DNA from 4 places in the Streptomyces sp. NPDC001093 genome. Region 4 is predicted to be linked to each of the others. Evidence: riboswitches for the same ligand, from Rfam matches in the RefSeq annotation. Region 4 holds a riboswitch; each other region holds the start of a gene.
What was found. A riboswitch is a leader RNA that binds a small molecule or an ion and turns the genes downstream of it on or off. The one in region 4 is predicted to bind cobalamin.

Region 1: another riboswitch for cobalamin. It lies ahead of ABT288_RS28575 (ribonucleoside-diphosphate reductase subunit alpha); the one in region 4 lies ahead of ABT288_RS29025 (CbtB domain-containing protein).
Region 2: another riboswitch for cobalamin. It lies ahead of ABT288_RS11215 (cobalamin biosynthesis protein); the one in region 4 lies ahead of ABT288_RS29025 (CbtB domain-containing protein).
Region 3: another riboswitch for cobalamin. It lies ahead of nicT (Nickel transporter NicT); the one in region 4 lies ahead of ABT288_RS29025 (CbtB domain-containing protein).

The regions. Positions count from the first base shown of each region.
Region 1 covers NZ_JBEPBF010000067.1:9,128-16,374, forward strand. The annotation lists gene ABT288_RS28575 (ribonucleoside-diphosphate reductase subunit alpha) at 1-1,207, opposite strand, end outside; cobalamin riboswitch at 1,334-1,473, opposite strand; gene ABT288_RS28580 (zinc ribbon domain-containing protein) at 1,876-2,280, shown strand; gene ABT288_RS28585 (GNAT family N-acetyltransferase) at 2,247-2,768, opposite strand; gene mctP (monocarboxylate uptake permease MctP) at 2,844-4,472, opposite strand; gene ABT288_RS28595 (DUF3311 domain-containing protein) at 4,469-4,759, opposite strand; gene ABT288_RS28600 (GntR family transcriptional regulator) at 4,884-5,648, opposite strand; gene nagB (glucosamine-6-phosphate deaminase) at 5,816-6,601, opposite strand; gene ABT288_RS28610 (TetR/AcrR family transcriptional regulator) at 6,722-7,247, shown strand, end outside.
Region 2 covers NZ_JBEPBF010000016.1:101,193-108,439, forward strand. The annotation lists gene cobN (cobaltochelatase subunit CobN) at 1-2,001, opposite strand, end outside; gene ABT288_RS11210 (cobyric acid synthase) at 1,998-3,542, opposite strand; gene ABT288_RS11215 (cobalamin biosynthesis protein) at 3,539-4,504, opposite strand; cobalamin riboswitch at 4,609-4,750, opposite strand; gene ABT288_RS11220 (hypothetical protein) at 4,893-5,120, opposite strand; gene ABT288_RS11225 (inorganic phosphate transporter) at 5,155-6,405, opposite strand; gene ABT288_RS11230 (lysozyme) at 6,549-7,247, opposite strand, start outside.
Region 3 covers NZ_JBEPBF010000024.1:13,325-20,571, forward strand. The annotation lists gene ABT288_RS14875 (heavy metal translocating P-type ATPase) at 1-1,184, opposite strand, end outside; gene ABT288_RS14880 (hypothetical protein) at 1,184-1,429, opposite strand; gene ABT288_RS14885 (YcnI family copper-binding membrane protein) at 1,620-2,360, opposite strand; gene ABT288_RS14890 (hypothetical protein) at 2,400-2,999, opposite strand; gene ABT288_RS14895 (hypothetical protein) at 3,329-3,538, shown strand; gene ABT288_RS14900 (PepSY-associated TM helix domain-containing protein) at 3,724-5,166, shown strand; gene ABT288_RS14905 (metalloregulator ArsR/SmtB family transcription factor) at 5,237-5,596, opposite strand; cobalamin riboswitch at 5,646-5,866, shown strand; gene nicT (Nickel transporter NicT) at 5,894-7,003, shown strand; partial or broken gene ABT288_RS14915 (GNAT family N-acetyltransferase) at 7,151-7,247, shown strand, end outside.
Region 4 covers NZ_JBEPBF010000068.1:45,142-52,388, reverse strand. The annotation lists gene ABT288_RS29035 (alpha/beta hydrolase family protein) at 1-324, opposite strand, end outside; gene ABT288_RS29030 (hypothetical protein) at 649-1,011, shown strand; cobalamin riboswitch at 1,085-1,222, shown strand; gene ABT288_RS29025 (CbtB domain-containing protein) at 1,260-1,481, shown strand; gene ABT288_RS29020 (CbtA family protein) at 1,501-2,253, shown strand; gene ABT288_RS29015 (histidine phosphatase family protein) at 2,313-2,894, opposite strand; gene ABT288_RS29010 (BPL-N domain-containing protein) at 3,033-3,830, shown strand; gene ABT288_RS29005 (fucose isomerase) at 4,114-5,748, opposite strand; gene ABT288_RS29000 (FGGY-family carbohydrate kinase) at 6,170-7,247, opposite strand, start outside.

The DNA.
Region 1 (7,247 bases), on a different contig from region 4:
TCTGCGCGAGCGTGCGCATCATCCGGCCGTACAGCTCACGCGCCGGCATGGTCTTCTTCGCCAGGCCCGCCTCCTCGGCCTTGCGGTAGGCGGCGTCGAACTCCTCGCCCCACAGGTCCACCAGCTCCGGCACGTCCGCCGGGGAGAACAGCGACCACTGCGCGTCGGCGTTGACCCGGCGCATGAACTCGTCCGGGACCCAGTGCGCGAGGTTCAGGTTGTGCGTGCGGCGGGCGTCCTCGCCGGTGTTGTCCCGCAGCTCCAGGAACTCCTCGATGTCGGAGTGCCAGGTCTCCAGGTAGACGGCCGCGGCGCCCTTGCGCCGGCCGCCCTGGTTCACGGCCGCCACCGAGGCGTCCAGGGTCTTCAGGAACGGCACGATGCCGTTGGAGTGCCCGTTGGTGCCGCGGATCAGCGAACCGCGGCTGCGGATACGGGAGTACGACAGACCGATGCCGCCGGCGTGCTTGGAGAGCCGGGCGACCTGGTGGTAGCGGTCGTAGATGGAGTCCAGCTCGTCCAGCGGGGAGTCGAGGAGGTAGCAGGACGACATCTGCGGGTGCCGCGTGCCGGAGTTGAAGAGCGTGGGGGAGGACGGGAGGTAGTCGAGCCGGCTCATGAGCCCGTAGAGCGCGGCCACTTCGTCCACGGAGCGGGTCGTGTCGTCCTCGGCCAGGCCGCTCGCGACCCGCAGCATGAAGTGCTGGGGCGTCTCGATGACCTTGCGGGTGATCGGGTGCCGGAGCAGATAACGGCTGTGCAGGGTGCGCAGGCCGAAGTAGCCGAAGCGGTCGTCGGCCCGGCGGTCGACCAGCGCGTCGAGCCGCTCGGCGTGCAGCCGCACGAAGTCGGCGGTGCGGTCGGCGATGAGCCCCTCGCGGTGCCCCACGGCCACGGACCCGGTGAAGGACGTCACGCCCTGCGAGGCGGCCTCGGCGCGGATGGAGAGGGTCAGCAGCCGGGCGGCCAGCCGGGAGTAGGCGGGGTCCTCGGAGATGAGCCCGGCGGCGGCCTCGGTGGCCAGCTCGCGCAACTCCGCCTCGTCGGCCCGAGCGGACCGGCCGCGCAGCGCGGCGGCGGCGACCCGGCCGGGGTCGGCGTCGGGGAGGTCGGCGGTCAGCTCGGTCAGGGTCCGCAGCAACGCGGTACCGGGACCGTCGGTCTCCAGGCCGCTGGCTGAAGCCGGATCTGCTGGCGCGATGGTCACGTGGGGCTCTCCCTCGATCGGCACGGGGGCCTTGTGGAGGGCAGGGGGCAGCCACGAGCGCGCACGGCGTCGCGTCCACCGGCCCATCCCACGAGGCCCGGACGTCTGAAGGCCACCCGGACCGGACGGCCGGGTGCGCTGCCGGCAGGTCCTCGGACTGACTCCTGTGCACGGCGTTTCTGGGAACGGACATGCACAAGTACACCGTTGCGGGACAGTTCCGGATTCACACCGGATTCCCCTGCGGCGACAGCGAGGATGAGCATACATCTAGTGGCGGGCTGTCGTGTCACCCCCAGATGTTGTGTTGTGGCGGCTTCGGAGCGTGTTCCCCGGATATAACCGGTACGGAGGGATCCAGGTATGGGTCTTTCTCGGGCGTACGGTCGTGCAGCCAGATCAGTCGCTCGATCGAGTGATCCGCTGTGAACGTGCAGGTGCGTGCCGACGCCCTTGCAGGCGGCGGCACTTGAGGCGACTCCGCGCGCCTGCAACGAGGCTGCGACCTGGTGTAGTCGCGTGGCGTTCGACAAGGATGTGAAGCGCAACTTCGAGTTGCGGCAGCGCACGTACGGCGAAGTGAAGTCCAGGTGGGGGCTGGGGGCTGGGGGCACAAGCTGCCCAACATGTGATCAAGAAGACCTGCATCAGTCACAAGATTGCGAAGCATGTGGCCCCAACGGGCCACCCACTCCAGCTGGGCCTTCGCCCAGCTCGGGCAGTTCATCGCGTACAAGGCCCGCCGGGCGGGGGTACCGGTGGTGTACGTCGACCCGGTGTACACCCCCCGCACCTGCGCAGAGTGCGGGCACATGGACAAGGCGAACCGGGTCTCCCAGGCCCGCTTCGCATGCCGGTCCTGCGGATTCGTTGATCACGCGGACCGGAACGGCTCCCGCAACATCCGCGCTCGCGCGCGGGAGTTGTGGCGATGCGGGGCCCAGTCAACGGCCCCCGCCCCACCCCCGGAGCAGCGGGGTGAGGCAGGACGCAGACGCAGCGCCACCGCCAGTGACGCCCGTTGTGCAAGCCCGTCGCCTCAACGAGGGGTGGTTGACAGCGTCAACTCGTAGGTGAGCAGGGTGATGTCGAGCTGCTCCGGCAGCGGATTCCAGTCCCGCTCGGGTGTGCGAACGAAACCCAGCCGTTCGTAGATGCGGTGGGCGGCGTGCATGGTGTGCTGGGTGGACAGGACGATCCGCACACAGCTCTCGATGGTCCGCGCCCTGTCGACGCAGGCCCGCACGAGGGCCTCGCCGACGCCCCGGCCACGCGCTGTCCGGGCGACGGCCAGCATCCGTATCTCGGCCTCCCCGGGGCGCGCGATGTCGGCCATGGGACCGCCGGACGGCACGAAGGTCACCCCGCCGAGCACTCTGCCGTCCTCCACGGCGACGAGCACGTCCGCGTCGGCGGCGCGCTTCGCCACGTCCCTCAGCTCGCCGAGGTACGAGTCGCCCTCTCCGAAGTCCAGGAGGCCGTCCTGAAGATAGGCCTGGGCGGTGATCTCGCCGAGGCTTTCGTAGTCGCCCGGCGTCGCCTGCCGGATCACGAAGTCCATGGCACCGAGTGTGCCGTAGGGGTACGACAACGGGCCGCCGGATTCTCCTCCGGCGGCCCGTCGTACGACAGTCGTTCAGTGACCGGCGCCCGCCGTCGCCGGCGGCAGTTCCACCTGTACCCCCGGCTCGCCCGCGTCCGCCGTGTAGTCCTCCGGCTCGGTCTCGTCGACGCCCTCGGGGGCCTTCGCGGCCTTGAGGACGAAGGTGAGGAGCACGGTGACCACGACGTTGAGGACGAACGCGGTGAGGCCGATGTAGCCGATCTCGCCGATGCCGGGGATCTCTTTGGCCGAGCCGCCGAAGTGCTTCTGGGTCGGGGAGGCGACACCGTACGCGGCGACCGTGCCGTACGCCATGCCGACCGCCCAGCCGGCGAGCAGGGCCCAGCGGTGGAACCAGCGGGTGAACAGGCCGCCGACCAGGGCCGGGAACGTCTGCAGGATCCAGATGCCGCCCAGCAGCTGGAAGTTGATGGCGACCGTCTTGTCCATGGTGAGGACGAAGACCAGCGCGCCGACCTTCACCAGCAGCGAGACGATCTTGGAGACCTGGGCCTCCTGCTTCGGCGTCGCGTCCGGCTTGATGAAGTCCCGGTAGATGTTGCGGGTGAAGAGGTTCGCCGCCGCGATGGACATGATCGCCGCCGGGACCAGCGCGCCGATGCCGATCGCCGCGAAGGCCACGCCCGCGAACCAGTCCGGGAACATGTTCTCGAACAGCTGCGGGATGGCCAGCTGGCCGTTGGTGACCTTGACCCCGGCCGCGATCGCCATGAAGCCCAGCAGCGCCAGCAGGCCGAGCATCAGGGAGTACAGCGGCAGGATCGTGGTGTTGCGGCGGATCACGTCACGGCTCTTGGAGGACAGGGTCGCGGTGATCGAGTGCGGGTACATGAACAGGGCGAGGGCGGAGCCCAGGGCCAGGGTGGCGTACGTCCACTGGCCGGTCTGCGGGGGCACGAGCGCGCCGCGCGGCTTGCCCGTCGCCGGGTTGACCTGGCTGAACGCGTGGCCCGCCTTGGCGAAGATGTCGTCGAAGCCGCCCAGCTTGATGGGGATGTAGATGATCGCCACCGCGATGACGATGTAGATCAGCGCGTCCTTGACGAAGGCGATCAGGGCGGGGGCGCGCAGGCCGGAGGAGTAGGTGTACGCCGCCAGCACGCCGAAGGCGATCAGCAGGGGCAGGTCCCGCACGAACCAGTTGGTGCTGCTGTCCCCGCCGACGCCCATCACGTCCAGCACCGCCTGGATGCCGACGAGCTGGAGCGCGATGTACGGCATCGTCGCGAGGATGCCGGTCAGCGCGACCGCCAGCGACAGGCCCCTGGAGCCGAAGCGGCCCCGGACGAAGTCGGACGTGGTCACATAGCCGTGGCGGTGGCTGACCGACCACAGGCGGGGCAGGAACGTGAAGATCAGCGGGTAGACCAGGATCGTGTACGGCACCGCGAAGAAGCCGGCCGCGCCCGCCGCGTAGATCGCCGCCGGCACGGCGACGAAGGTGTACGCCGTGTACAGGTCGCCGCCGAGCAGGAACCACGTGATCCAGGTGCCGAACGACCGTCCGCCCAGGCCCCATTCGTCCAGGGAGTGCTCGTTCTCGGCCCTGCGCCAGCGTGCGGCGAGGAAGCCGATGACCGTGACGGCCAGGAAGAAGAAGATGAAGACGCCGAGCGCGACGCCGTTGACGCCGTTCTTCACTTCGCGTCACCACCCTTCTCGGCAGCGGGGGAAGCGGAGGAAGCATGGGCGGCGCGGTCGCGCTGGTCGCGCTGCCACAGCTTGTACGCGGTCATCGTGAGTGCGGTGGAGATCAGCACCCAGAGCATCTGGTACCAGTAGAAGAACGGGATCCCGATGAGGGCGGGGTCCGTCTTGGCGTAGGAGCCGACCCAGAGCGTCGCCACGAAGGGCGCGACGAGACACAGGCCGATGATCACGCGGACCGGTGTCACCACCGGTGGTTTCACTTCAGGCGTTTCGGACATGCCACGGGCTCCGTCCCCTCGCTGATCACCTGTGTAATGCGCAGGCAATGTAGGTGACGGTGTCCTGGAAGCGGAAGACCTCGTCCGGATCTCGGTATATCGATTCAGCGACGTTCGGTGGGTCCTACTCGGCGGGCCGCTTCAGCCTCGCGACGAACTTGTAGCGGTCGCCCCGGTACACCGACCGCACCCACTCCACCGGCTTGCCCTCGCGGTCCAGGGAGTGGCGGGAGAGCATCAGCATCGGCAGGCCCACGTCGGTGCCGAGCAGGCCCGCCTCGCGCGGGGTGGCCAGCGAGGTCTCGATGGTCTCCTCGGCCTCGGCGAGGTGGACGTCGTAGACCTCGGCGAGGGCGGTGTAGAGGGACGTGTACTTCACCAGGGAGCGGCGCAGGGCCGGGAAGCGCTTGGCGCTGAGGTGGGTGGTCTCGATGGCCATCGGCTCGCCGTTGGCCATGCGCAGCCGCTCGATGCGCAGCACCCGTCCGCCGGCGGCGATGTCGAGCAGTCCCGCGAGCCGGTCGTCGGCGGTGATGTAGCCGACGTCCAGCAGCTGCGAGGTCGGCTCCAGGCCCTGGGCGCGCATGTCCTCGGTGTAGGAGGTGAGCTGGAGCGCCTGGGAGACCTTGGGCTTGGCGACGAAGGTGCCCTTGCCCTGGATGCGCTCCAGGCGGCCCTCGACCACCAGTTCCTGCAGGGCCTGGCGGACGGTGGTGCGGGAGGTGTCGAACTCGGCCGCCAGGGTGCGCTCGGGCGGGACGGGCGTGCCCGGCGCCTGGGTCTCCGTCATGTCGAGCAGGTGCTTCTTCAGGCGGTAGTACTTGGGCACGCGCGCCGTACGGACGGTCGTACCGGCCTCGTTCTCCGCACTGCTGACGTCGGTGGTCATGCTCTGCCTTCCCGGCTCCCGGTGCCGAAAGCGACCGACTGACATCGGCCACGGCTCACATCGTGGCACGGGTTCTTCTGTCAGGACTCCACCCGCACGCTCCGTGATCCCCTCTATATATCGTTGCAACCGAAGTTGGTCTAGTCCATCAGCCCGGAGGTCCCGGTCTAGATCCCCTGCCAGTCCGGCTTGGCCGCGAACGTGTGCCGGAAGTAGTCGGCCAGCTTCAGTTTGGACGCGGCCGCCTCGTCGACGACCACCGTGGCGTGCGGGTGCAGCTGGAGCGCGGAGGCCGGGCAGACGGCCGCGACCGGGCCCTCGACGGTCGCGGCGACCGCGTCCGCCTTGCCCTCGCCGGTCGCCAGCAGCACCAGGTGACGGGCCTCCAGGATGGTGCCGATGCCCTGGGTGATGACGTGGTGCGGCACCTGCTCGATGTCTCCGTCGAAGAAGCGGGCGTTGTCGACGCGGGTCTGCTCGGTCAGCGTCTTGATCCGGGTGCGCGAGGCGAGGGACGAGCACGGCTCGTTGAACCCGATGTGCCCGTCGGTGCCGATGCCCAGCAGCTGCAGGTCCACCCCGCCGGCCGCGGCGAGCGCGCGGTCGTACGCCTCGCAGGCCGCCTGGATGTCCTCGGCGGTGCCGTCGGGTCCGAGGAACGCGTCCATGCCGACGCCGAGCGGCTCCAGGACCTCCCGGCGCAGCACCGAGCGGTAGGACTCGGGGTGGTCGGCGGGCAGTCCCACGTACTCGTCGAGCTGGGCTATGCGCGCCCGCGAGGTGTCCACGGCGCCGGAGCGCCACTTCGCGGTCAGTGCCTGGTAGACGGGCAGCGGGGTGGAGCCGGTGGCCACGCCGAGCAGGGCGTCGGGCTTGCGTCGCAGCAGCTGTGCCATGGCCTCGGCGATCAGTTCGCCGCCCGCCGCGGCGTCCGGAACGATGACAACTTCCACGCTGGGCCTGCCGTTCTGAAGGGGCTCTGGACGTCTGGGTGGTTTAGACCAATCTAACAGAACCGGGTCCCCCGGAGTGAGCCTCTGTATTTTTCTAAGGGCCGTTATAAAATGCCCCCCATGGTGAGCGGTCAGGACACGGGAACGCGGGCCGGGGCCTCCAGAACGCGCGGCCGTCCGCGCTCCTTCGATCGTGCCACCGCCCTGGAGAAGGCGCTCATGGCCTTCTGGGAGCACGGCTACGAGGCCACCTCGGTCGCCGACCTCACCCGGATCATGGGCATCGGCGCCCCGAGCCTGTACGCGGCCTTCGGTGACAAGCGGACGCTGTTCGAAGAGGTCGTGCGGCTCTACACCGACACGTACGGCGCCTTCCGCGAGCGCGCCCTCGCCGAGGAGCCCACCGCCCGCGCCGCCGTCGCGCGCATGCTGCGCGAGGCCGCCGCCGAGTACACCGACCCCGCGCACCCGTACGGCTGCCTGGTCGTACACGCCGCCACCAACTGCGCCAGCCGCGAGGTGGAGCGGCTGCTCAGCGAGCGGCGCACCGCGGACATCGCCGCCTTCGAGTCCCGGATCCGGACGGACGTCACGGCGGGCCGGCTTCCGGCCGGCACCGACGCCGCCGCCCTCGCCCGGCACACCG
Region 2 (7,247 bases), on a different contig from region 4:
CACCAGGTTCACGCGGGGCTCGCCGACCGGGCCGCCGCCCAGGATGTGCAGGCCGTCGCGGATCTGCACGTCCTTGATCTCGCACAGGTAGCCGTCGATGTGCATGACGAACTCGTCGAACGCCTCGTCGTCCGGCTGCTCGTCCACATGCAGGTCGTGGTGCAGCTCGGCCGCCTTGACCAGCGTCCAGATCTGGGCGCGGACCGCCGGGGCCTTCGCCGGGTCCAGGTCGGAGACCAGCGCGTACTCGTCGAGCAGCTGTTCCAGCTTGGCCAGGTCGCCGTAGGTGTCGGCGCGCGCCATCGGCGGCACCAGGTGGTCGACCACCGTGGCGTGCCCGCGCCGCTTGGCCTGGGTGCCCTCGCCGGGGTCGTTGACGATGAACGGGTAGATCAGCGGCAGGTCGCCCAGGACCGCGTCCGGCGCACACCCGGCGCTGAGCCCCAGCCCCTTGCCCGGCAGCCACTCCATCGTGCCGTGCTTGCCCATGTGCACGATCGCGTCCGCGCCGAAGCTGTGGTCGAGCCACCTGTAGGCCGCCATGTAGTGGTGCGAGGGCGGCATGTCGGGGTCGTGGTAGATCGCGATCGGGTTCTCGCCGAATCCGCGCGGCGGCTGGATCATCACCACGACGTTCCCGAACTGGAGCGATGCCAGCACGATGTCGTCGCCGTCGACGTACAGGCCGCCCGGCGGCTCGCCCCAGGCCTCCACCATGGCTTCCCTGAGGTCCGGGTCCAGTTTCTCGAACCAGGCCCGGTAGTCGGCCAGCGGCACCCGCGCGGGCGCCGCCGCCAGCTGGTCCTCGGTGAGCCATTCGACGTCGTGGCCGCCGGCCTCGATGAGCCGGTGGATCAACTCGTCGCCGCCGGAGGGGTATTCGGTGAGGCCGTAGCCGGCTTCCCGGAGGGCGTCCAGGACCCGGACCGCCGACGCGGGCGTGTCCAGGCCGACCGCGTTGCCGACCCGGGAGTGCTTGGTCGGGTAGGCGGTGAAGACCAGCGCGATCTTCTTCTCCGCGTTCGGCTTGTGCTTCAACCGCGCGTGCCGCAGGGCGATTCCGGCCACCCGCACGGCCCGCTCCGGGTCGGCGACGTACACCGGGACCTCGTCCGGACCCTGCTCCTTGAAGGAGAACGGCACGGTGATCAGCCGGCCGTCGAACTCCGGGATCGCGACCTGCATCGCCGCGTCCATGGGGGAGAGCGCGGCGTCCGACTCCTCCCACGCGGCCCGCGAGGAGGTGAGGCAGAGCCCCTGCAGGACGGGGATGCCGAGGTCGGCGAGCGCGCCGATGTCCCAGGACTCCTCGTCACCGCCCGCCGAGGCCTGCGAGGCGTGCGTACCGCCGGCCGCCAGCACGGTCGCGACCAGCGCGTCGGCCTTCCCCAGCAGCTCGTACAGCCCGGCGTCCGCGCCGCGCAGCGAACCGCAGTACAGGGGGAGCGCGTTGGCGCCCTTCGCCTCTACGGCGTCGCACAGGGTGTCCACGAAGGCGGTGTTGCCGCTGAGCTCGTGGGCCCGGTAGAAGAGCACGCCCACGGTGGGGCGTCCGTCGACGAGCGCACGATCACCGTGGACGCCGTACTCCGGCATCTTCCGCGGCTCCTCGAAGCCCTCGCCGGTCAGCAGCAAGGTGTCCGAGAGGAACCGGGACAGCTCCAGCAGGTTCGCGGGCCCGCCCTCGACCAGGTACTTCAGTGCCTCGGCCACCACACCGGCCGGCACCGACGACTCGGCCATCAGCTCGGCGTCGGGCACGGCCTCGCCGCCCAGCAGCACGGTCGGGATCCCGGCCGCCTTCAGCGCGGCGAGCCCGTCCTCCCAGGCCCGTTTGCCGCCCAGCAGCCGTACGACGGCGAGGTCCGCGCCCTCGATCAGCCCCGGCAGCTCCTGCTCGACGTCCACCCGCGTCGGGTTGCCGATGCGGTAGTCCGCGCCGGAGGCCCGGGCCGCCAGCAGATCCGTGTCGGCGGTCGACAACAACAACACTGTGCTCATGCAGGCGCTCCCGGTGGGATGAAAGGCAGTCCTTGCGGCGCGCCCGACTCGATGAGCCGCCACAGCGCGTCCGTGTCCGCGTGCTGTTCGATCAGGTCGCCGAGCCGGTCGAGCTGCTCCTCGCGCAGCGCGGCGAAGGAGGTGTCCGGCGCGGGCACGAAGCGGCGGCCCGCGGCGGCGGCCACCTCGCGCAGGAAGGCCCGCCGGAAGCCGTCCGACTCCAGCGAGCCGTGCCAGTGGGTGCCCCAGGTCCGGCCGACCCGGCAGCCGTCCAGGAAGGGTTCCCCTCCTTCCAGGGAGGCGACCCCGTGGTGGATCTCGTACCCCTCGACCCGCTCGCCGAGCGCCTCGCCGGCCGGCCGGGTCAGGGTCTTCTCGCGGGCGAACCGCACCCGCACGGGCAGGATCCCCAGGCCGGCCACATGCCCCTCGCGGCTCTCGACCTCGTCCTCGATGTGCTCGCCGAGGATCTGGAAGCCGCCGCAGATGCCGAGGACGGGCCTCTCATCGGCGGCCCGCCGCACGAGGGCGTCCGCGAGGCCCCGCTCCCGCAGCCACTGCAGCGCCCGGACCGTGCCCCGGGTGCCCGGAACCACGACCAGGTCCGCGTCCGCCAGTTCCTCCGGCCGGTCCACGAACCGCACCACGACCCCCGGTTCGGCGGCGAGCGCGTCCACGTCCGTGAAGTTGGACATCAGCGGGATCGCGCACACGGCGACCCGCAGCACGTCCTCGCCGGCGGGCGGGGTCACGGCCGACTCGCGGACCGTGCCGCGCAGCGAGACCCTCCCCCACGCTCGGCTTCGCTCGCGCGGGGGGACCCCCATCCCATCCTCCTCGTCGATACCGAGCCCGTGCCGGAACGGGAGGACACCGTAGGTGCGTCGCCCGGTGAGGCCCTGGAGCATCTCCAACCCGGGCTCCAGCAGGGAGACATCGCCGCGGAACTTGTTCACCAGGAACCCGGCTACCAGCTCCTGGTCCTCGGGTGAGAGCAGGGCGACGGTGCCGAAGAAGGAGGCGAAGACGCCGCCGCGGTCGATGTCGCCGACGACGAGCACGGGCAGCCGCGCGTTCCGCGCGATCCCCATGTTCACGATGTCGGTGCGCCGCAGATTGATCTCGGCCAGGCTGCCCGCCCCCTCACAGATCACCGCGTCATACGTGCCCCGCAACTCGGCGAGGCAGTCCAGCACCGTGCCGAGGAGCTTCTGCTGCCGTCCGCCGTGATAGCCGCGGGCACTCAGCTCGCCCACGGGCCTGCCCAGCAGCACCACCTGGCTGCTCTGTTCGCCGCCCGGCTTGAGCAGCACCGGGTTCATCAGCGCGGTCGGCTCGATCCGGCACGCCTGGGCCTGCATGGCCTGCGCCCGCCCGATCTCCGCGCCCTCGCGGGTCACGAAGGAGTTGAGCGACATGTTCTGCGCCTTGAACGGCGCCACCTTCACGCCCTGGCGCACCAGCCACCGGCAGATCCCGGCCGTCACGACGCTCTTGCCGGCGTCGGAGGTGGTGCCGGCGACGAGGAGTCCCCCGTTCACTTCCCACGTCCCTTCAGACCCTTGACGACACCATTGACGAGGAGGCGCGCGGCGACCGTGGTGCCGAGCGCGAGCACGCCGACGCGGCGGGAGAGCCGTACGGCCCGGTCGATGTCGGTGACCTGGACGGCCCGGCCGGTGTCGCCGTTGAGCACGGGCCGGTGCTCGACGCGGCCGCCGTAGGAGAGCGTGCCGCCGAGGCGCACGCCCAGGGCGCCCGCGAAAGAGGCCTCCACGGGGCCCGCGTTGGGGCTCGGGTGCTGGTGGGCGTCGGCCTTCCAGGCGCGCAGGGCACCCCGCGGGTCGGATCCGGCCGCGGCGGCGAGTACGGCGGTGAGCCGGGCCCCCGGCCAGCCCGCGACGTCGTCGAGCCGGGCGGAGGCCCAGCCGAAGCGCCGGTAACGCGGGGACCTGTGACCGACCATCGCGTCCAGGGTGTTGACGGCCCGGAAGCCCAGCAGCCCGGGCACCCCGCCCACGGCCCCCCACACCAGGGCGCCCACGACGGCGTCGGAGGTGTTCTCGGCGACCGACTCGACCACGGCCCGGGCGATCCCGTCGGCGTCCAGCGCCTGCGGGTCCCGGCCGCACAGGTGCGGCAGCCGCGCCCGCGCCGCCTCGACGTCCCCGGACTCCAGGGAGCGCCCGATGGCGCGGGCCTCCCGGGCGAGCGACGTACCGCCGACGACCGCCCAGGTGGCGGCGGCGGTCAGCGCGACGGAGGCGGCGGGGCAGGGGCGTACGGCGCGTGCGGCCAGCGTGCCGAGTGCGACGGCGCCACCGGCGCACACGACGGTGTGCACGGCGCCCCAGCCGCGGTGGTCGTGCCACAACGCGCGGTCCACGGCAGCGGCCGCACGTCCGAACGCGGCGACCGGATGCCCGCGGCGCGGATCGCCGAGGAGCAGGTCACCGAGAAGACCGGCGGCGGCGCCGTACGCGAAAGTGCGATCGGCACCCATCGGCTCAGCCGGCCATGGGTACAGGAGCGGGCCTGGTGCGGGTCCTTGTCCTTCGGCAGCCGGGCATGGCGATCGATGTCCTCACTCAGGGTGTCCGCGCCCTGGTTCGACGAGATTCGGCGGTGAGAGTTCCTGGCTCCCGGGGTTTCTTCCCCGGTGACAGTGGCGGGACCGCGCCGGATTCGCACCGGCTTCCTCTCTTGCCGCCGTACATGGCCTGGGCAGTCCACCACGCGCCCGGAACGGCCGTCAACTTGCCGTTGACCTGCGAGGGGAGAGTGTGCCGATCCCCACATCGCGGGACGCCCGTGGCCTGTGGGTACGGCGAAGGCTCCCCTCCGTCACGCTGGGAGGGGAGCCTTCGTGCTGCCTGGTTCGTGGCGGTCCGTCAGGACTTGGACACGATGAGGAAGATGCCGTACGCCACCGCCGCCGCGCAGGCCGCGAAGCAGACGTAGGCGCCGGTGACGGCGAGGGCGGCGGAGTCGCCCTGGGCCGCGGCCTTCTCGCGCCGGGCCAGACCGTTGATGCCGAGGGTGAACAGGGCCACCAGGCCCACGGTGAACACGAGGCTGGCGCCGAAGACGGAGCCGAGGGCCGACCAGTCGATCTTCATGGGGTTGCTTCCTTGGTTACCGGTGGGGCCGGGGTCAGACGGTCGCGGCCGGCGGGGCGGCCTCGGGCGCGGGCTCGGTGGCGGCCGGGGAGGCGATCGTGGCCGTCAGGTCCTCGGTGATCAGGCCCGCCGGGGGCGGGGTCACCGCGGCGATGGCGGCGGTCACCACGCCGGCCGGCTCCTCGGTCTCGGCCACGACGTTGGTGTGGTCGACGACCTCACGGCGGGAGATCTTCCAGATCGCGGCGCTCGCGGCGACCAGGAAGACGGCCACGACGGCGGTGCCCCAGTCACCGAGATCGGTGACGGCCTCGGCGCCCCCGCCGACCAGCGCGGCGGCCGGGAGGGTGAGCACCCAGGCGACGGCCATGCGGGTCGCGGTGGACCAGCGGACCACCCCGCCCTTGCGGCCGAGGCCGGCGCCCATCACCGAGCCGGAGACGACGTGCGTGGTGGACAGGGAGAAGCCCAGGTGGGAGGAGGCCAGGATGGCGGTCGCGGCGCTGGTCTGGGCGGCGAAGCCCTGGCGCGGCTCCAGGTCGGTCAGGCCCTTGCCCATGGTGCGGATGATCCGCCAGCCGCCGATGTAGGTGCCGAGCGCGATGGCCAGGCCGGCGGAGAGGATGACCCAGGTGGGAGGGTTCGAGCCCGGGGCGATGGCGCCGCCCGCGATCAGGGCGAGGGTGATGATGCCCATCGTCTTCTGGGCGTCGTTGGTGCCGTGGGCGAGGGAGACCAGGCCGGCGGAGGCGATCTGGCCGGCGCGGTAGCCCTTGCGGGTGGCCTCGCCGTCGGCCTTGCCGCCGATGCCGTAGGAGAACCGGGTGGCCAGCATCGAGGCGACGCCCGCCACGATCGGCGCGGCGACCGCCGGGAGCAGCACCTTGGTGACCAGGACGTCGCCGTGCACGGCGCCGAAGCCGGCGGAGGCGACGGTGGCGCCGATCAGACCGCCCATCAGGGCGTGCGAGGAGCTGGAGGGCAGGCCCACCAGCCAGGTCACCAGGTTCCAGAGGATCGCGCCGACCAGGGCGGCGAAGATGACCTCGGGACGGATGCCCTTCTCGTCGACGAGACCCTTGGAGATCGTGTTGGCGACCTCCACGGAGAGGAAGGCGCCCACCAGGTTCAGGGTGGCGGACATGGCCACCGCGATCTTGGGCTTCATGGCGCCTGTGGAGATGGTGGTGGCCATCGCGTTGGCGGTGTCGTGGAAACCGTTCGTGAAATCGAACGCGAGAGCGGTTACCACCACTATCGCGAGGATCAGCGAGAAGCTTTCCATTTACCCAGGCAATCGTTCGAGGTCATTGGCTGGACGACCGTAGGCAACCTGGGTGAACGGAAGATGAACTGAGGCAGGCGTAGGGGTGTCCAGAGGGGGGGATCGAGGTTCCGCCCGGCTCCCGCGTCCCAGGCGCGCCATGGCTACCGGCCGCGCGCGAAGGTCCGCAGCCGGGCGGCGGTGCCGTTGAAGAGATTCTGGTCACCCGGCAGCCGGCCCCGGGTGCCGAACTGCCAGAACGTCCAGTACCGCCACCCGCCCGGCAGCTTCCCCGGCCGCGCGGCGTCGTGCCGGGCGATCCACAGGGCGTGGCTCTTGGCGAACGCGCGGCTGTTGCCGGTGCACAGCCGCCACCACTGGGTCGTCGTGTAGAGCACCGGACGGCGGCCGGTCTCCCGCTTGACCTCGTTGCTGAAGGACCGGATCCAGCGGACCATCCGCGTCCTGCTCAGGCCGTAGCACTTGTGCCGCTTGTTGTACGGGTTGTACTCGATGTCGAGCACGGGCGGCAGTGTCCGGCCGTCCGCCCGCCAGCCCCCGCCGTGCCGCACGAAGTACGCGGCCTGCCGGGCGCCGGAGGACCTGTCCGGCCGTGCGAAGTGGTACGCGCCCCGGTACAGGCCCGCCTTGCGCGCACCGTTGTACTGCTGGGAGAAGTAGGGGTTGCGGTAGTCCGTGGACTCGGTCGCCTTGACGTAGACGAACCGCGCGCCCCTGGACCGGGCGGCCGCCCAGTCGACGCGCTTCTGGTGGGAGGAGACGTCGTGCCCCCGGGGCAGGCCCGAGGCGAGCGCCTCGGGCGCGGCCACGGTGCCCGTCAGGGCGAGCGCCGCCGCGGCCGC
Region 3 (7,247 bases), on a different contig from region 4:
ACGGCGGCCTGCGGGTCGGCCCCGGCACCGAGCCAGAAGCCGAGACAGGTGACGGCCAGCGTCAGCACGACGGGGACGAAGACGCCTGCCACCGTGTCGGCCAGCCGCTGCGCCCGCGCCTTGCCGGCCTGGGCCTCGGTCACCAGCCGGGTGATCCGGGCGAGCTGGGTGTCGGCACCGACGGCCGTGGCCTTCACCAGGAGCAGCCCGCCGGCGTTGACGGCGCCGCCGACCACCGCCGAACCCGGCCCGACCTCGACGGGCTCGCTCTCCCCGGTGACCAGGGACAGATCCACGGCCGAACTGCCCTCCACCACCTGCCCGTCGGTGGCCACCCGCTCCCCCGGCCGCACGACGAAGACCTGCCCCGCTCTCAACCGTTCGATGGCGATGAGCAGTTCCACGCCGCCTTCGCGGACCGTCACCTCTTTGGCGGCGAGTTGAGCCAGGGACCTGAGCGCCGCCCCGGTCCCGCGCCGGGCCCGAGCCTCCAGGAACCGCCCCGCCAGGACGAACAGCGGTACACCGACGGCCGCTTCGAGATAGACGTGCGCCGCGCCGTCCGAAGCCGAGGGCACCAGAGTGAACGGCATCCGCATGCCGGGCTCCCCGGCACCGCCGAGGAAGAGCGCGTAGGCGGACCAGGAGAAGGACGCCACCACACCGAGCGACACCAGGGTGTCCATGGCCGCCGCCGCATGCCGAAGCCCACGCACCGCACGCACATGGAAGGGCAACGCGCCCCAGACGGCGACCGGTGCAGCCAGCGCGAAGCACAGCCACTGCCAGTTGCGGAACTGCAGCGCCGGCACCATCGACAGCACGAGCACGGGCACTGCGAGCAGCGCGGTGATCAGCAGCCGGTCCCGCTCCTGGCGAGCTTCCTCGGGCTCGGGCTCGCCAGCGTCCTCGCCCTCGCGCGTCTCGGGCTCCTTGGGCGGCTTGGGCGGTTCGGGCAGGGCGGCCGTGTAGCCGGCCTTCTCGACGGCGGCGGCGAGTTCCTCGGGGCTGATCCGCGGCGGGTGGCTCACACGGGCCCGTCCGGTGGCCAGATTGACGGTCGCCGTGACCCCGTCCAGCTTGCCGAGCTTCTTCTCGACGCGCCTCACACAGGCCGCGCACGTCATGCCGCCGACGGTCAGGTCGGTCGTCACCAGGTCGACGGCGACCGGTTCCCCGCCCATCAGTGGCCACCCCCGTGCATGTCCCCCATGTCGTCCGTGCCGCCTCCCCCGCCGGAATCGCCGTCCCCCCGGCTCGTGCCGGTGCCGTGCATGCCGGGCGCGACGGGTCCCGCAGCGGCACCGACGGCGTACGACACCGTGAACACCAGCGCCAGCAGGAGAAGGAATCCGCACAGGGCGGGCGGAGGCACCAGCTTCCGCAACACCGCACCCGCGCCGGAGGAGATTTGCCGGGGCTCGTCCATCAACCGCGTCTCCAGATCACGTCGTACGGTGTCGGTCGGATCGCGCCGTACTGCATCAGGAGTCGGGGCCTCCGGGCATCGAGTTCCGGAGCAACGTTGTGGTCCGCGTCACGTGAGGGACAACTGTGCCCAGAGGCCGCGGCGACGGAACGAGGCCCTGCCGGCGGCTACCGTCGGCAGGGCAGGTGCGCTACTCCGCCCGGGGCCCGGCGGAACGGCCGCGCACGACGGCGAAGCCCGCCGCCGCGAGGCCCAGCACGCCGACGACCAGCCCGGCGATGCCGAGACCGCGGGCGGTCGAGTCGCCGGCCGAGGTGGTCGGCTTGGCGCTGTCGGAGCCCTTCGCACCGGCCGGCGAGGCGGTCGAAGCGACACCGCCGTCCTCCGCGCCCTTGGCGGTGAGCTTGAGCACGGGTGCCGGGTTCTCCGGCTCCTGGCCGCCCTGGGCCTCCTCGATCCAGCGGACGATCTTGCCGTCGGAGTACGTCTGCAGCGTCTTGAAGGACAGCTGGTCGGTGTCGTCGGGCAGCTGACCGAAGGCGACGTTGAAGTCCTCGTACTGGCCCGGCGCGATCTTGCCTCCGGTGAAGGTGATCTCGGAAGCGGCGTCGGTGATGGTGCCGTCGTCGGTCTTGACGGGCGTCTTGAGCTTGGTGTTGGTGACCTGGGCGGTCCAGCCGTCCTGCGGGTGGACCAGCACGCCGAGGACCGGGTGGTCGGTGGGCAGGAAGACCTGGACCTTGGTGGTGGAGGCGTTGTCCTCCTCGTTCGGGACACGGAAGGTCAGCACGCCGTCGGTGGCGCCCTTGGCGTAGCTGTCGGGGTGGACGGTGACGTGCGCGGAGGCGACGCCCGCGGCAGCGAGAAGTCCGGCGGCGGTCAGGGCCGTGACGGCGCCGGCGCGGCGCAGGGTGGTGCGGGTCCTGGACATGAGGTGAGGGATCTCCGTACGGAAGAAGGGATGTCGGATTCAGATCGCGTACGACAGCGCGTACGACATCCCCATCGGCGGCCCCCGCCGGTGAACGGCGTACCTCAGCCGTACCTGCCGCAACCCCCACGGCTCACCGACAGCCCGACGCACCAGCCCTGGTCCGGCCGGCGCACGCCACGCCCCGCCGGCCACCTGCCACCAGGCGGCAAGCCCCGGCACGAACGCGACCGCCCACCGCAGCAGCGACCACAGTGCCACCTCACCGCGCCGCAGCCACCAGGTCAGCAGCAGGGCCGCCCCGGCATGCGCGGCGGTGGCGTGCGGTGTCAGTGCATGGGGCGCCTGGACCATCCGCATGCCGTGCATGACCATTGCCGCGTGATGGGGCTCGGCGGCGTGGAAGACAAGGTGCAACCCGCCCTGTCCGGCCAGAGTCCCCATGCCAATGGCGGCCAGCGACCGCTCACGGCCACCCAGCAGACAGCCGACCGCGAAGACGGGCACGAACGAGGCGATCTGTATCCACACCGGCGGCGCCATGCCCGTGGCCATGACATGCCCTACGGCAGCGAGCAGCACGCACAGCACGGCGAACACCGCCGCGCGCACGCTCCGCACCGCCAGGGACACACTCACAGCACCTGATGCTGCCACGTGCCCAAAGGATCTCTCCCCCGGCCCAGGCACACGCATCACCGCCCACGGACTCATACCTGGTCGACCTGCCTCCTCCTTACGAGTCGGACGCGAGTGCCGTTCAGTTCCCAGCCACCTCTGCGAAATCGAAGCACCGGTAGCACTCCAAGGAGCACGGGTGCACACCCACCGCCTCCGCGCCCCCTGCACACCACGGGGTCGCGCGTCCGCCTCGTCCACGCCGGGTATCCCCGGGACAGTCCCCCGCGGCCACCGGTCCGTCCGGACACCGGAGTGCCGCAAACCCCATGCCACGGAGGCGGATCAGCATGACCGACACCAGCGGGCTGGAGCCCGTCGCCACGTTCTGCGGCAACTGCGACTGCGGCTGTCCCCAGCTGTTCGTCGACCCGGCCGCCCCCACCGACCGCCGCATCGTCCTGACCGACGACTTCGGCCAGCACGTCCAGATGAGCGCCGACCAGTTCTCATCGATCGTCGCGGACGCCAAGGCAGGCAAGCTGGACGGCATCGCCTGACCGACCGCCGCAGGGCAAGGCGAAGGCGGCCCGCATCGGCGACTCCCTGCTCCAGTCGCTGAGACGCCGGGCCGCCCGACCCTCGCGACCGACCGGGTGTTCCACATCACACCAACGGCGCGGAACTCACCGTTCCACTCGGCCGACAGCTGACGTGACACCCGTACGCCGCAGGAGCAGCCCCCATGTCCGTCGAACCGCCCACCACCGCCCCACCCCGCACGGCCCGCGATGCCGGTGAGCCGGCCCTGGACCCCTCTTCCGGGGCGGCTCCCTCGGCCCTGCGCACGCTGCACCCGCTGGTGCTGCGCCTGCACTTCTACGCGGGCGTGTTCGTCGCGCCGTTCCTGCTCGTCGCGGCGGTCACCGGACTGCTGTACGCGGGCTCGTTCCAGGCCGAGAAGATCGTGTACGCCCACGAACTGACCGTCCCGGTCGGCGACCACAAGCTGCCGATCTCCCGGCAGGTGGCCGCCGCCCGCAAGGCCCACCCCGAGGGCACCATCTCCGCCGTGCGGCCGTCACCGCAGCCTGATGCGACCACACGCGTACTGCTGTCCGGAGTGAAGGGCACAGCCGCCGACCACACCCTCGCCGTGTTCGTGGACCCGTACACCGGCAAGGTGCGCGGCGCGCTGGAGCAGTACGGCTCCACCGGCGCCCTGCCGCTGCGCACCTGGATCGACGAGCTCCACCGCGACCTGCATCTCGGCGAAACCGGCCGCCTGTACAGCGAGTTCGCCGCCAGCTGGCTGTGGGTGATCACGGGTGGCGGCCTGGTGCTGTGGTTCGGCCGGCGCCGCGCCCGCCGCAAGGTGCGCGGCACCGCAGGGCGGCGACGCTCCCTGACCCTGCACGGCACGGTGGGTGTGTGGGCGGCCGGCGGCCTGTTCTTCCTGTCGGCGACCGGCCTGACCTGGTCCGCCTACGCCGGAGCGAACATCGGCGACCTCCGCGAAGCCCTCGGCCAGTCCACGCCGTCCGTCACCGCGACGGTGAGCAGAGGGCACGAGGGACACGACTCCATGGCGGGCATGGACATGAACGGCATCGACATGGGCTCGCACTCCGGCGCACGGTCCGACGTGGGTCTCGACGCCGTCCTGAAGACGGCCCGCGCCGAGGGTCTGTCCGACCCGGTCGAGATCGTGCCGCCCGCGGACTCTTCCTCCGCCTATGTCGTACGGCAGATCCAGCGCAGCTGGCCGGAGAAGCAGGACTCGATCGCCGTCGACCCGGCCACCGGCAAGGTCACCGACGTGCTGCGCTTCTCCGACTACCCGGTGCTGGCCAAACTGACCCGGTGGGGCATCGACGCCCACACCGGCACCCTGTTCGGCCTCGTGAACCAGATCGCGCTGGCCGGCCTCGCCCTGGCCCTGGTCCTCCTCATCCTCTGGGGCTACCGCATGTGGTGGCAGCGCGGCCGCGGCTCCGCCTTCGGCCGCCCGATTCCCCGCGGTGCCTGGCGGCAGGTGCCGGTGTACGTGCTGGTGCCCTGCGTCGCGGTGGTCGCCGTCGTCGGCTACTACGTCCCGCTGCTCGGGGTCCCGCTCGCCGGCTTCCTCGCGGTGGACATCATCCTCGGCTGGGTCACACGCCGTCGTACCGGGCACGCACACGCCTGAACCGAGCGGCCGTATCTGCGCGGGAGCGTCGCGCGACACTTGCCGCGATCGCGTGCGGCCGCTGATCTCGTCATGCTTCTCGGGACACGCAGTGTTCGAGCAGCGCGGCCGTCGGGCCCTCGACGAGCCGGTAGCGCACGATTCGGCCGTCCTTCTCGCCGTCGACGATGCCCGCGGTTCGCAGCAGGCGCAGAGCCTGGGACACAGCGGTGTCCCTCATGCCGGTGGCGACGGCGAGGTCGGAGACGGCGATCGGACCGGCCTCGTGAAGGGCGAGCAGCAGGGCCAGGCGCCCGGGATCCGACAGCAGAGAAAAGCGGTCGGCCCAGACGCGTACACGCTCGGGCTCACCGACGGCCGCGATGGCATCGCAGACCCGATGGCCGTCGATGATCCGCTGCCCGGCGCGTTCCGCGGGGACGAGATGCATGGACCCATCATCGCAGTCCGCGAAATCCCGCTTCAATACCTGCACAATTATGCAGCCTTGCAGCCTCGGCCTCCGGCCTTCTAGGGTGAGCGGGCCGTGGTGTTCGGGAAGACCGGTGACAGCCCCTCAGGGGCTCAGTCCGGAGCGGCCCTCGCCACTGTGATCGGGGAGTTCCCGCCCCATGCATTGCCACTGGCCTCGCGGCCGGGAAGGCAGGGGCGGGCGCGATGACCCGTCAGCCAGGAGACCGGCCACGGCAGCACGAAGCTGATCCACGAGGTGCTGGAGCGTGACCGTATGACCATGCCCGAAGGCGTGCCCGAAACCGCCGTCTCCCCTTCCTTCCGCTGGCGGCGCGAGGACACCGTCCGAACCGCCGGCCTCCTGGCCGTGATCGTCGCCCTGCACGTGGTCGCCTTCGGGATCCTCTTCCTGCTCGTGGTCCCGCGCCACTACGAGGTCGGAAGCAAGGCGTTCGGGGTGGGCCTCGGCATCACGGCCTACACCCTCGGCATGCGGCACGCGTTCGACGCCGACCACATCGCCGCGATCGACAACACCACCCGCAAGCTGATGGCCGACGGCAAGCGACCGCTCTCGGTGGGCTTCTGGTTCGCGCTCGGCCACTCCAGCGTGGTCGTCGTCATGGCGGCGCTGGTCGCCGGCGGCGCCAAGCTCGCCGGCACCCTGATGAACGACAACTCCCGGACCCACCAGGTCCTCGGCACCCTGGGCACCACGGTCTCCGGCGGCTTCCTGTACCTGATCGCCGCCCTCAACCTCGTCGCGCTGGTCGGCATCGCCCGTGTCTTCAGGGCCATGCGGAACGGGCAGTACGACGAGGCCGAGTTGGAAGCCCACCTCGACTCACGCGGCTTCATGAACCGCATCCTGGGCCGGCTCACCAGGTCCGTCCGCCGCCCCGGCCAGATGTTCCCCCTCGGCTTCGTCTTCGGCATCGGTTTCGACACCTCGACCGAGGTGTTGCTCCTGGCCCTGGCCGGTAACGGCGCCGCCGCCGGCCTCCCCTGGTACGCGGTCCTGTGCCTGCCCCTCCTCTTCGCCGCCGGTATGAGCCTGTTCGACACCCTCGACGGCACCTTCATGAACTTCGCCTACCAGTGGGCGTTCTCCAACCCCGTCCGCAAAGTGTTCTACAACCTCACCATCACCGGCCTCTCCATCGCCGTCGCCTTCTTCGTCGGCACCATCGAACTGGTCGGCGTCCTGCACGACAAGCTCAGGCTGAGCGATGGCGTCAGCGGCTGGATCGCGGGACTGAACCTCGACAACGTCGGCTACGTCATCGTCGGCCTGTTCGTGGTCGTCTGGGCCGTGGCCATCGGCTACTGGCGCCTGGCCAAGGTCGAGGAACGCTGGGGCACCCACACCGCCGACGCCGGCTGACGACACCACTGCGGAAAGCGGGCGGGCTCTGCCTGGACGAAGTCGAGGAAGGGAATCCACTCGTCCAGCGGGTGGCGCACACGGACGACCGAACCGCTGCGGCGATGAGAGCAGTGAGCATGAACAGGTGACGGTGGCCCGGGACCGCCGCTGCGCGCCCTGGACCGCCTCATCCTCATCCGCGACGAGGTCGAGGCCGCCGTCGGATGGCAGACGATGCCGGCCGCGGTGCTGCCCCGCCCGG
Region 4 (7,247 bases):
CGGGCCTTCCGGCTCGCCCGCCGCCCTCGCCCGGAACAGCTCGGCGATCTCCTGCTCGTCGTGTGCCGTGCGCGGCCGGTCGCCGTGACCGGGCGCGTCGATACAGGAGACGTGGAAGCCGCAGCCGCTCACCAGGAGCTGCGCACGACCCGCCATCGCAGGATGCTTCTTGTGGTTGCCGCCGCCGTGGCCCATCAGGACCAGGGGCGCACGGTCCGCGCCGGATGCGGGCGACCAGAGGACACCGGGGACCTCGCCCAGGGTGAAGTCGCGTTCGATCACGCCGTCGGCGGAAGACTCGGAGATGAACTGCAGAGATTTCATGGCGTGTTGCCTTTCGGGAGTGCCTTGTTGTCGAGGCGCTCCCGGCGACACCTACGTCGATCGCCCGACCGTGACGACGAGGGGGAGCACCCACACGAATGCAGCGTTCATGGGTCTCACCTCCTCGGCTGGTACACGGTCAACTGCAAGCTAACAGATCGATGATCAACCCGCCCAACCCTTTTTCCCGCCACGTGCACGGCCGAACACGCCCTCCGCAACCGGGTGTTCTCCGCCGTGGAATGATGACCGGCGACACAAGGCGACGGCGGGGAGTGACGCGGCGTGCCCGAGAGGCCGGCGGAAGAGGCGTCGGACGACGCCGTGGCGGGGAGCGGCGCGGCACCGTGCCGGGTCGTCGTGTGCCGGGACTGCTGCTGCGGCAGTCCCAAGGTGACCGGGGTCGATCACGCGGCGCAGACCGCGCGTCTGCGGGCGGAGGTGCCGGTGCGCATCTCCGACTGCCTCGATGTGTGCGACCAAGCCAACGTCGTCGTCGTACAGCCGTCCGCCGCGGGCCGGGCCGCCGGCGCGCGGCCGGTGTGGCTCGGGCTCGTCAACGACCCCGACGCGACCGAGGACATCGTCACCTGGGTCCGCTCCGGCGGCCCCGGAGTGGCCCCCCTACCGGACATCCTCGGCCTGTACGCCTTCACCCCGCCGCGGCGCCGCACGGATTCCCGCTGACCCACCGGTCCCGTACCGTCCCACCAGGTGGGAGAGGAAGATCACTTGGGAGAGAGGCGGTCTTGGTCATGCGCGCGTCACGCGGTACGGTCGATCCGATATCGATGACGGCGAAACGGAAGCCGGTGGGAATCCGGCACGGTCGCGCCACTGTATGCGGGACCCCCAGGGGCTCGTGAGTCAGACCCGTGGTCGTCGTCCTGTGCACCACCGAGATGGGACGCGAACTCCCAGAGGAGGGTCCTGCCATGGCGCAGACCGTCGCCCAGCCGACAGCCACCACCCCCGTCGTTCCCGCCCAGCTGCCGCTGAAGGCGATTGCTCCCTGGGCGGTCTTCTTCGGCATCCTCATGCTGATCCTGCTCTACTTCGTCGGCGCCGAGCAGGGCGCCACCTCCGTGTTCAACGGCACGGACGTCCACGAGTGGGTGCACGACGCCCGCCACCTGCTGGGCTTCCCCTGCCACTGACGCGACGAACACCGCGCCCATGAACTCCGCAACCGTACGGAACCTTCTCGTCCGGGGCATGCTCGCCGGTCTCGCGGCCGGTGTGCTCGCCCTGGTCGTGGCCTACGTGCTCGGTGAGCCGAACGTCGACAAGGCCATCAGCTTCGAGCAGGCTCACTCCCACGAGCACGAGATGGAGGTCGTCTCCCGCTCCCTGCAGTCGACCGCCGGCCTCGCCACCGGTGTCCTCGTCTACGGCGTCGCCTTCGGCGGCATCGCCGCGCTCGCCTTCTGCTTCGCCCTCGGCCGCGTGGGCCGCTTCGGCCCGCGCGCCACGGCACTGCTGCTGTCGGGTTGCGCGCTGCTCGCCGTGTACGTCGTCCCGTTCCTGAAGTACCCGGCCAACCCGCCGTCGGTCGGCAACCCCGACACCATCGGCAAGCGGACCACCCTGTACTTCCTGATGATGCTGCTCAGCGTCCTGCTGGCGGTCGCCGCCACCATCCTGGGCAAGCGGCTCGCCCCGCGCCTGGGCACCTGGTGGGCCACGGTGGCCGCAGTGATCGCGTTCACCGTCGTGATCGGCCTGGCCTACCAGTTCCTGCCCGCCGTCAACGAGGTGCCCAAGGGCTTCCCCGCCACCCTGCTGTGGCGGTTCCGGCTCTCGGCACTGGCGATCCAGACCGCTCTGTGGGCCGGATTCGGCCTCGCCTTCGGCGAGTTGGCCGAACGGCTGCTGAACCCCAAGCCGGTTACGGCCGCGAACCGGCGAGCGGTTCCCGCCGCGCACTGACTCCCCGCGTACGGCACAGGGCCCGGCGGAACCGCCCGCCGAGCCCTGTGCCGTTCCGCCTAATCGGCCTCCGCCGCGGCAAGCGGACACCCCAGCCGCAGATTCCAGCGCCCGGCCCGGCCGCTGAGCTCCGTCACGGTCAGCGGCGGCACGTCGAGGCGCCAGAAGACGGCCGCGGGCATGCCGAGCGCATGGACGACGGCCCCCCGCACCACCTCCGGCTCGACCACGGCGACCGTACGGCCCTCCCACTCCTGCGCCTCGGCCAGCCAGCGCGCGACCCGTCCGCACAGATCCCGCACGGACTCACCCCCGTGCGGTGCGCACTCGGGGTCGGTGAGCCAGCGGTCCACCGCCTCCGGCTCGGCGGCCCCCACCTCCTCCAGGGTGCGCCCGCGCCAGCGGCCCACGTCGAGACCCGCCAACTCCGGTACCTGCAGGCCGTCGAGGCCCAGCGCCGCGGCCGTCTCCCGGCAGCGCACGCCGGGGGAGGTGAGGACACGGACCGCGGAGGGCAGGGTTCCGGCCGCCGAGCGGGCACGTGCCGCTCCGCTGCCGTCGATCGAGCCGCCGTCGTCGAAGCGGGCCTGGCGCAGCGACGCGCTCATGGCGGGGGAGAGGAGAAGGACTCGGCTGGTCACGTGGTTCAGAGGTACCAGCATCCGCGCACGGCACACAAGGCCCGGCCGACGACCGGGCCGGCCGGGGGTTTGCGGCGCACCGCACGGACTGGCGATCATGGGGTGGCTCGGTTCCTCCGGAAGAACAGGCGGCGGCACGTGATACCTCCCGTTCCCTCCATCGACCGGCGCCGGCTGCTCGGCCGGGTCCTTCCCGCCGCGGCCGCGACCCTGCTCACCGGGACGGCCGCCGCCTGTGCCGGGACGGGTTCCTCCCCGCGGGCGGCCGAGCCGCTGCTGGCGTTGGTCTACCGAGGGCCCGCGGCCTGTGACGGATGCGCCGAGGCGGTCGCCGCGGTGCTGAAGAAGGCCCCGCGTCCGTTCACGGTCGCCTACGTCGGCCCCGACGAGGACGTCCCCCTGACCGCGGCCGGTCTGGCGGACGCCGACGTCTACGCACAGCCCGGCGGCAACGACGATCTCGGCGGCACCTGGACGAAGCTGAGGGGCGCCGCCGGGGCGATCCGTGACTGGACGCGGGCCGGCGGCCGCTACCTCGGATTCTGCATGGGCGGCTATCTGGCCGACAAGGACCCGGGGTTCGGCCTGCTGCCCGGCGACACCGACCAGTACATCACCTCACCGCGCGCCTCGGTCCATGACGCGACGGACACGCTCGTGCCGGTGACCTGGAAGGGCAAGCGGCGTCACATGTACTTCCAGGACGGGCCGTACTTCGTGCCGGCCGGCGGTGCGGACGTGTCCGTACTCGCCAGGTACGACAACGGCACGGCCGCCGCTGTCGTCGCGCCGTACGGCAAGGGGCGGGTCGGAGTCGTCGGGCCGCACCCGGAGGCGGATGCCTCCTGGTACTCCGACGCAGGGCTGAGGAATCCCGACGGCGTCCGCCTCGATCTCGGCCACGACCTCATCCAGGAGACCGTCAAGGGGCTGTAGCGGTCCACGCCGCGCGCCCTCCTGCCGGGCAGGAGTCCGCGGTTCAGCGGAAACAGGCCTCCAAGCCGAAGACGTACGTCGGGTTCGTACCGGCGGCCGAAGGCATCGGACAGGACGGCGTCACCCGCAGACCGGTGACATCGGTCCACACACCCTCCCGGCTCACCCGCACCGTCGGCCCCCTCCTCTGGTTCGCGGTGCTCCGCCCGTACGGGGGCCGGGCGGAACACCGCGAAGTCCTGGGCGGGCGCGCTCGTCGGACAGACGGCCGCCCGCCGGTCCGCTACAGCGCCACGTCTCCGCACAGGTGGACCTCGACGCCCAGCTCCGCGAAGAGGGCGGCCTTGGCGCGCAGCGCCCTGTCGGCCGTCTCCGCGTCGGGGGCGTAGGCCACGTTCAGGTGGTTGGCGCGGTGGCGGGCCATGAACTGGTCGCGGCTGACACCGTGCAGCACCGCGTGCATGATCGGCCACTGCGGGGTGGTGGCCTCGAGGCGGCGCCGGGTCTCCTCCGCCGGCAGCTCGATCGCGGTGGCCCGGCCGAGGTCGACATGCAGCCGGCCGTCCATCAGGAACACCCGGGACCAGACGACCTCACCCGGCCTGGAGACCCCGCTGAGCGTGCCGCCCCCGAGCGGGAAGTACATCGGGGGCTGCCGCATGCTGTACGACTTGTGGTAGCCGCCGTTGTGGGAGGCGGGCACCGAGCCGGAGATCTCGAAGACCCACACGAACCGGCCGTCGTACTCCTCGCCCCAGCGGATGTCGTGCAGCGTGGTGGCCGGGTCCAGGCCCATCGCCGTCCAGATCCGGTTGGTGACCAGGGAGTCGACGGCGACACCCTCGTCCACCTCGTTGAAGTGCGGCAGCGGCGCGCCGGCGTACAGCTCACGGGCCCCGTCGCGGCTGAACACCGGCGGGCGCTGGACGTTGTTGAGCAGACCCTCGGCGAGGTCGCTCGCCGGGACGGTGTCCTTCAGGCCCTGCTGGTACTGGATGCCGACCGCGTCGAGCCCGAAGTCGTCGGCGATGCGCAGCGCGGCTATGTACATCTTGAACTGGCTGAGCAACTGGGCGTCGGTGAGCTCGGTGGCCTCGTCCGTACCGGTGTGGAAGGTCATGCCGGCGTGGTCCAGCCAGGCGCGGACCACCTGCGCCTCCTCGTCGGAGACCTTGTTCATCTCGGCGACCAGGGCACTTTGCGACAGCCGCTCCTTGTAGATGCCGAGCGGGTTGAGGAACTCGTCGTCGATGATGGCGTTGTACATGCCCATGCAGCCCTCGTCGAAGACACCGATGATCGCCTTCTCCTCGCGCAGCTGCCGGGCCAGGGCCACGCCGAGTTCGGTCTCTGGGTCCTCGGGCAGCGGCGGCAACGGCCGGACATGGCTGGTGTCGTGGGTGAGGGTGCCGGTCTCCAGCCAGGTACGCAGGCCGTCGCGAGCCCAGTCGTCGGTGAAGTCCGGGCTCCACAGCACGGAGTACGCGCGCCCGGCCTTGGTGAGGCTGCCCGCGAGGTTCAACAGGCCCACCAGGCCCGGGAATTCGCCGCTCCAGTTGGCGACGACCAGGATCGGTCCCCGGTGGTCGCGCAGCCCGGCCAGGACGTGGTGGCTGTACTGCCAGACACCTTCCACGACGATCAGCGGCGCGTCCTTCGGCAGTGTCCTGAACACCTCGATGCCCGCGCGCTGGCTGTCGATGAAGCCGTGCCCCTTGGCCGCGTCGAAGGCATGCCCACGGCGGACCTGCCACCCGAGGTCGGTCAGCGCCGCGGCGAGGTCCTTCTCCAGCTTCTCCTGGGTCGGCCAGCAGGTGACGTTGGCGGCGGGGCGCAGGTCACCGCTGGCCACGGTGTAGACGGTCCGCGGCTCGGCGGCAACGGGCCGGCTCGGGACGGGCAGGGCGTACGTGGTCATGCGATCTCCGTTGGGTGTGCGTATGGGGGGCGGGGCCACCCCCGGCCGTCCGGGTGGGGCGAGTCGGGGTCCGGTGGCTTTCCGGCCGTCCGGGTGGGGCGAGTCGGGGTCCGGTGCCTTTCCGGCGTCCGGGTGGGGCAAGTTGGGAGGCCGGTGGCTTTCCCGCCCTCCGGGTGGGGCGAGTTGGGGGGCCGGTGCCTTTCCGGTCGTGCGGATGGGGTGAGTTGGGGGCCCGGTGGCTTTCCGGCCGACCGAGTCGGGCGAGTAGGGTCGGGCGCCCTTCCAACCGACCGAGTCGGGTTCGGTGCCTTTCCAGCCGACCGAGACGGGTGGTGGGTGGGCATAGGCCGGGGGGCCAGGGGGCGGAGACCCCTGGCGGGGTTCAAGGGGCGGAGCCCCTTGGCCTGGGACTCGGAAGGGCTCAGCGCTCCTGCAGCGGGGCCAGGGCATGCACGGTCGCCGAAGTCTCCCGGTACAGCCGCCGGTACAGGCCGTACAGCTCGTCGTACCGCCGCCGCCGCTCCGCACACGGCGTCACCGTCTCCCGCACCGGGTTCCAGTCGTCGATCCCGGCGTCCCCGACGAGCTGTGCCGCGAGCAGGGCACCGCCGTAGCTCGCGCCGATCGTCGTGCTGCGCAGCTCCTGCGGCCGGCCGGTGATGTCGGAGACGATCTGAGTCCACAGGGCGCCCTGGGTGCCGCCGCCGACGGCGACCACGCGGCGGATGTCGCCGCCCGCCTCCTCGATGACCTCGATGTTGTGGCGTACCCCGAAGCCGGTGGCCTCCAGCGCGGCCCGGTAGAGGTCGCCGCGGGTGTGGGACAGGGTGAGTCCGGCGATCACCCCGCGGGCGTCCGGGTCCATGATCGGAGTACGCTCGCCGGAGAAGTACGGGAGCATCAGCAGCCCGCCCGCGCCGGGCCCCGACTCGGCGGCCAGGCGGGTCAGTTCGGCGTGGTCGCCGGCGGCGAACAGATCGCGCAGCCAGTTGGTGACGGCGCCCGAGGTGGCCATGCCGCCGGCCAGGTTGCGGGTGCCGGGCAGGGCGCCGACGGTGCCCCACAGCGACGGGCTGGTGAGCGGCTTCGGCACGGTGTGGATCAGGAACATGGTCGTGCCATACATCAGCATCAGGTCACCGGTGTGCTGAGCACCCACGCTGAGGGCCTCGGCCCAGGCGTCGATGGTGCCGGTGGTGACGGGGATGCCGGCCGGCAGGCCCGTCGCCGCGGCGGCCTCGGCGGTGACGGTGCCGGCCGCCTCGCCGGACCAGCGCAGCGGCGGAAGCTCGATACCGGGGGCCACCTCGGCGACCCAGGGGCCGTACCACTCGCCCGCGAGCGTGTCGTAGAGCGGGGTGCACTGGCTCGCCGAGTGGTGGTCCAGCACATAAGTCCCGGTGAGCTTGCGGACCAGCCAGGAGCTGGGCATGTACAGGCGGCGGACGCGCGCGTACGGCTCGGGCTCCTCCTCGGCGACCCAGGCGATCTTCGGCCCG